Rubrivivax gelatinosus IL144: one gene and its partner. The protein of the gene in region 2 interacts with the protein of the main gene of each other region in a pairwise test. Links are inferred from orthologs where the notes say so. Each region holds a gene or a part of one and is shown on either strand. Other genes may lie near its edges. The genes, in order: grxD and RGE_RS04195.

Evidence for each region.
Region 1: the proteins of RGE_RS04195 (region 2) and grxD interact in binary tests that used the Escherichia coli proteins (3 or more experiments, as listed by UniProt). The link is inferred for Rubrivivax gelatinosus IL144 from one-to-one orthologs.

Annotation. Positions count from the first base shown.
Region 1 is NC_017075.1:4,555,519-4,558,610, reverse strand. The notes cover bases 205-2,983. They hold grxD (Grx4 family monothiol glutaredoxin), read right to left. Parts: upstream 1,862-2,983; coding sequence 1,547-1,861; downstream 205-1,546. Other genes in these bases: prmC (peptide chain release factor N(5)-glutamine methyltransferase), read right to left, coding at 2,625-2,983; RGE_RS20700 (hypothetical protein), read right to left, coding at 1,951-2,511; RGE_RS20710 (UbiX family flavin prenyltransferase), read right to left, coding at 981-1,547; RGE_RS20715 (lytic transglycosylase domain-containing protein), read left to right, coding at 368-970; RGE_RS20720 (proline--tRNA ligase), read left to right, coding at 205-371. Also shown: more of RGE_RS20720, read left to right, coding at 1-204; more of prmC, read right to left, coding at 2,984-3,092. UniProt on the Escherichia coli protein: Monothiol glutaredoxin involved in the biogenesis of iron-sulfur clusters.
Region 2 is NC_017075.1:889,480-892,605, reverse strand. Bases 130-2,942 are described here. They hold RGE_RS04195 (BolA family protein), read right to left. Parts: upstream 1,760-2,942; coding sequence 1,499-1,759; downstream 130-1,498. Other genes in these bases: RGE_RS04185 (ABC transporter permease), read right to left, coding at 2,421-2,942; RGE_RS04190 (ClpP family protease), read right to left, coding at 1,759-2,364; murA (UDP-N-acetylglucosamine 1-carboxyvinyltransferase), read right to left, coding at 151-1,416; hisG (ATP phosphoribosyltransferase), read right to left, coding at 130-154. Also shown: more of hisG, read right to left, coding at 1-129; more of RGE_RS04185, read right to left, coding at 2,943-3,126. UniProt on the Escherichia coli protein: Involved in cell resistance against acid stress.

The DNA of each region.
Region 1 (3,092 bases), 3.7 Mb from region 2 along the record:
GCATCCTGGGCGCGGCGATCGAGCAGAACCACGACGAGCGCGGGATCATCTGGCCGGACGCGATCGCGCCGTTCACCGTCGCCGTTTGCCCGATCGGCTACGACCGCAACGCCGACGTGAAGGCCGCTGCCGATCAGCTGCACGACGAACTGGCCGCGCTGGGCGTCGACGTCGTGCTCGACGACCGCGGCGAGCGCCCGGGCGCGATGTTCGCCGACTGGGAGCTGATCGGCGTGCCGCACCGCATCGTCGTCTCCGACCGCGGCCTGAAGACCGGCACGGTCGAGGTGCAGGGCCGGCGCGAGACAGCGGCGAACACCGTGCCGCTGGCCGAGGCCGTCGCCTTCGTGAAGGGCCGCCTGAAGGCATGATCGGCCGCCGCGCGCTGCTGGCGCTGCCGCTGGCGGCGGCCTGCGGCGCGGCACGAGCCGGTGCCCAGGTCGAGGAGCCGCTGGCCGACGCGGTACGCACCGCGCTGGCCGCGGCCGTGGCCGACGGTGCGCCGCCCAAGCCCAGCTTCGCGCGCATCGAGGACCGTCTGGCCTATCTGCGCTGGCTGGGTGCGGCCAGCGAGAAGCTCAAGCGCCGCAAGAGCGAGAACCGCACGCGCCTGGAGTTCCTCGAGACCGTCTGGTACGAGAGTCGGCGCGCCGGGCTCGAAACCTCGCTGGTGCTCGGCCTGATCCAGGTCGAGAGCGGTTTTCGCAAGTACGCGATCAGCCGCGCCGGCGCGCGCGGCTACATGCAGGTGATGCCGTTCTGGGCGCGCCTGATCGGCGACGGCGACGCCAGCCGGCTGTTCCACATGCAGACCAACCTGCGCTTCGGTTGCGTGATCCTGCGCCACTACCTCGATGCCGAGCGCGGCGACCTGTTCATGGCGCTGGGCCGCTACAACGGCAGCCGCGGGCGGCCGGAGTACCCGGGCATGGTGTTCGGCGCGCGCCGAAGCTGGGACCTGAAGGCCTGAGGCGCAGCGGCTAGAGGCCGCGCCATTCGCGCGGCGCGGCGCCTTCGAGCTGCAGCAGCGCGAGCACGCGCTCGACGCCGTCGTCGACGATCTCGGCCACGGTCTGCGGCCGGTGGTAGAAGGCCGGCAGGGGCGGGAAGACGATCGCGCCCATCTCGGTGGCGGCCGTCATGTTGCGCAGATGGGCCAGGTTCAGCGGCGTCTCGCGCACCATCAGCACCAGGCGCCGGCGCTCTTTCAGCGCGACGTCGGCGGCGCGCGTCAGCAGGTTGTCGGCCAGGCCGTGCGCGACCGCGGCCAGCGTCTTCATCGAACACGGCGCGACGACCATCGCCGCGGTGCCGAAGCTGCCGCTGGCGACGCAGGCGCCGACGTCGCCCGGGGCGTAGGAGTGGTCTGCCAGCGCCTCCAGATCTGCACGCGACAAGCCCAGCTCGTGATGGGCGTTCAGCACGCCGGCCGGCGTCGCGACCAGGTGCGTCTCGACGCCGAGCGCACGCGCGCGCTCCAGCAGGCGCACGCCGTACACGGCGCCGCTGGCGCCGGTGATGCCGACGACGAGCCGCTGGCGCGGCATCAGACCTTGGCCAGCAGCTGCTGCAGCTCGCCCGACTGGTACATCTCCATCATGATGTCCGAGCCGCCGACGAACTCGCCGTCGACGTAGAGCTGCGGGATCGTCGGCCACTGCGCGTAGTCCTTGATCCCCTGGCGCACTTCCTCGTCCTCGAGGACGTTGAAGGTCTTGAAGTCGTCCACGCCGCAGGCCTTGAGCACCTGCACCGCGCGGCCCGAGAAGCCGCACATCGGGAACTGGGCCGTGCCCTTCATGAAGAGCATCACCCGGTGGCCCTTGACCAACTCGTCGATGCGTTGTTGAACGTCGCTCATGGCTGTCCTGCCGCCGTTTCCTTGGTAAGGCGGCAAGGATAAGCCATAGTCCCGGAGTGCCCGGGCGCCTCGCCGGAAGCCCGCACGCGTCAGAACGAGTAGCGCACGCCGAGCTGCAGCACCGGCGCGAACTGCATCTCGCGCAGCGCGTTGTCCAGCGGCTGGTCGCCGAAGAGCACGCGCCCGGCGCGCAGGCTGCCGGGGCGGTCGGCGACGAGGCCGATGTCGGCGCTGAAGGTCCAGCCGTCGTGCGTGCTGCCGCTGTAGCCGAGGCCGACGTACGGCACGGTTTCGGTGTCGTCGGCCATCCCGGCCGGCAGTGCCGTGGCGCCCATGCGCAGCGTCGTCTGCGGCCCGAGCGGCAGGCCGCGGCCGCTGAAGGCGACGCCGCCGGTGGCACGCAGGCCGCCGGTCCAGGAGCGGATGCGCAGCCCGGGGGCGTCGAAGTAGTAGTCGCCGAGCAGCGAGCCCGCCTCGCGGCTGCCGCCGGCCAGCGTCACCGGTGCCAGCGTCGTCGCGCCGAGCTGGGCCCGGGCCTGCCAGCGCGGCCACACCTGGTCGGTGTCGGGGGGGAGCAGGCCGTCGGCGGCTGCCGCCGCGCCGGCCAGGGCGAAGCCCGCGAAGGTCACGGGAGCGGAACGCGTGCGCATGGCAGGACTCCTCGTGCAGAAGACTTCATCATGCTCCGATGAGGCCGTCGTTGCAGGAATCCACGCGACGAATCGTGACATCCGCGCTGCGCGCGCGGGCATGCCGTGCCGTATCAGCGCCGGCCGCCGGTGCAGCGGGGCTGGCCGCCGAGGTCACGGCGTGTGCTCACCTGGGAGAAACCCGCGCCGACGAGCAGCGCCTGCACCGCCTCGGCCTGGTCGTAGCCGTGTTCCAGCAGCAGCCAGGCGCCGGCCTCCAGATGGGGCGCCGCGCCGGCGACGATCCTGCGCAGCGCGTCCAGGCCGTCGCCTTCGGGGGTCAGCGCGCCACGCGGCTCGTGCTGCAGCGCCGCCAGGTGCGGGTCGGCGCCGGCGATGTAGGGCGGGTTCGACAGCACGAGGTCGAAGCGCCGGCCGGCCAGCGGCGACCACCATTCGCCGTGCACGAACTCGATGTCCAGTCCGAGGCGGGCGGCGTTGTCGGCGGCGACGGCCAGCGCCTCGGCGCTGCGGTCGCTGGCCGTCAGGCTGGCCTGCGGCCGCGCGTTCTTCACGGCCAGCGCGATCGCGCCGCTGCCGGT
Region 2 (3,126 bases):
CGCGCACCAGCACGACGCGCACGTCGGGCCGCGTGGTGCCGATGATCAGCTTGCGGCTCTTCTCCGGATCCTCCAGCACCTCGATGCCGGCGGCCGCCAGCAGCGGCAGCGAGTCCTCGAAGATGCGGCCCTTGGACAGTGCGAGGGTGATCATCGGACGCGCTCGATGTCGGCGCCCAGGGCGCGCAGCTTGGCTTCCATGCGGTCGTAGCCGCGGTCCAGATGGTAGATGCGCTCCACCGTGGTCTCGCCTTCGGCCACCAGGCCGGCGATGACCAGGCTGGCCGAGGCGCGCAGGTCGGTCGCCATCACGGTGGCGCCGGAGAGCGTGTCGACGCCCTGGATCATCGCCGTGTGGCCGTCGACCTGGATGCGTGCGCCCAGGCGCACCAGCTCGTTGACGTGCATGAAGCGGTTCTCGAAGATCGTCTCCGCGACCTTGGCGGCACCTTCGGCGACGCAGTCGACGGCCATGAACTGGGCCTGCATGTCGGTCGGGAAGGCCGGGTACTCGCTGGTGCGAAAGCTCACCGCCTTCGGGCGGGCATCGGCGCGCACGCGGATCCAGTCCTCGCCCGACTCGATGGCGACGCCGGCCTCGCGCAGCTTGGTGATGACGGCGTCCAGGTGCTCGGCACGCGCATCGCGCAGCACGGCCTCGCCGCCAGCGGCGGCCACCGCGCAGAGGAAGGTGCCGGCTTCGATGCGGTCGGGCACGATGCGGTGCGGCGCGGCCGGCGCGTGCAGGCGCTCGACACCCTGGATGCGGATGCGGCCGCTGCCGTGGCCTTCGATCTTCGCGCCCATCGCGATCAGCAGCTCGGCCAGGTCGGTGACCTCGGGCTCCTGGGCGGCGTTCTCCAGCACCGTCTCGCCTTCGGCCAGCGCCGCGGCCATCAGCAGGTTCTCGGTGCCGGTGACGGTGATCATGTCGGTCGTGATGCGCGCGCCGCGCAGGCGGCCGGCGCTGGCGACGATGTTGCCGTGCTCGACCTTGACCGTCGCGCCCATCGCCTGCAGGCCCTTGATGTGCTGGTCGACCGGGCGCGAGCCGATAGCGCAGCCGCCGGGCAGCGACACCGTCGCGCGGCCGAAACGCGCCAGCAACGGGCCGAGCACGAGGATCGACGCGCGCATCGTCTTCACGAGCTCGTAGGGCGCGACCGGGTCCAGGCTGTCGGGCGCGGCGAGCGTCACGCGAGCCGGCTGGTCTTCGGGGCGCTCGACGGCGACGCCCATGCGGCGCAGCAGCGACAGCATCGTCGCCACGTCCTGCAGGCGCGGCACGTTGTCCAGCGTCAGCGGCTCGGCGCACAGCAGCGCGGCGCAGAGTTCGGGCAGCGCGGCGTTCTTGGCGCCGGAAATCGACACCTCGCCTTGGAGGCGGCGGCCGCCGCGGATCAGGAGTTTGTCCATGCTGGTGCTCGGAAAAAGCACGCGGCACGGGACGGGCGGCAGCGCAGCACGCGGCCACCCGCGGCGCGCCGCAGGTGCCGTGTCAGGGGTGGTGGGTAACGCCTTGGGCCGAGTACTCGGCCGGCGTGAGCGTCTTCATCGACAGCGCGTGGATCTGCTCGCGCATTCTATCGCCCAGCGCGGCGTAGACCCGCTGGTGGCGGCGCACGCGGTTCAGGCCCTCGAAGGCCGACGAGACGATGGTGGCGAAGAAGTGGCGGCCGTCGCCTTCGACCTGCAGGTGCTCGCAGGGCAGCCCGGCCTCGATGTAGCCGCGGACCTCGGCGACGGTCGGCTCGGCCATCAGGCGAGTTCCGTCTGGCGTTCGATGACGCGCGAGACGATGCCGTAGGCGATGGCCTCGTCGGCGCTCATCCAGTAGTCGCGCTCCATGTCGGCCATGACCTTCTCGATCTTCTGGCCGGTCTGGGTGGCGACGACGCGGGCGATGCGTTCGCGGGTCTTGATGATTTCCTTGGCCTGGATCGCGATGTCGGTGGCCCGGCCGCCGGCGCCGCCCGCGGGCTGGTGGATCATGAAACGCGTGTTCGGCAGGCAGACCCGGCGCTCCTTGGGCGCGGCCAGGTAGATGTGCGTGCCGGCGCTGGCGACCCAGCCGCTGCCGATGGTCGTCACCGGCGCGTTGATGAAGCGGATCATGTCGTGGATCGCGTCGCCGCTCTCCACGTGGCCGCCCGGGCTGCTGATCAGCATGTGGATCGGCGCGTCGGAGTCCTGCGACAGCGCGATCAGGCGCTCGCAGGTGGCGCGCGCCAGCTTGTCGTCGATCTCGCCGAAGACGAGGACGAAGCGCGACTTGAACGACAGCTGTTCCTGCAGGCCGCCGGCGGGCTTGGCAGCGTCCTTTTCGGCAGGCTTGGCTTCGCTGGCGGCGTGGATGTGCGTCATGCTCGGGGCTCGTGCAGGGGTTGGGAGGCGATTATCTCAGGCCGCCGCGGAGGGCGTCATGAGCGCAGCTTGTAGCCCGACGCCAGCAGGCGCAGGGCGATCGCCGAGACGACGACGAAGCTCGTGCCGACGATCGCCAGGCTGAGCCAGGGCGAGACGTCGCTGGCGCCGAAGAAGCCGCGACGGAAGCCGTCGATCATGTAGAAGAAGGGGTTCAGGTGGCTCACCGCCTGCCAGACGCCGGGCAGCGACTTCACCGAGTAGAAGACCCCCGACAGAAAGGTCATCGGCATGACGATGAAGTTCTGGAACGCGGCGAGCTGGTCGAACTTCTCCGCCCAGAGCCCGGCGATCAGGCCCAGCGCGCCCAGCATGCCGGCGCCCAGCGCGGCGAAGACCAGCACCCACCACGGCTCGGCCAGGTGCAGCGGCGCGAACCAGACGGTGACCAGCAGCACGCCCAGCCCGACGACCAGCCCGCGCACCGCCGAGGCCGCGACGTAGGCGACGAACCAGGCCCAGTGCGACAGCGGCGTCAGCAGCAGGAAGACGAGGTTGCCGGTGATCTTGCTCTGGATCAGCGAGGAGCTGGTGTTGGCGAAGGCGTTCTGCAGCACGCTCATCATCACCAGCCCGGGCACGAGAAAGCTCGTGTAGCGCACGCCGGGGAAGACCTCGACGTGGTCCTCCAGCACATGGCCGAAGATCAGCAGGTACAGCACCGCCGTCAGCACCGGCGCGGCGACGGTCTGGAAGGCCACC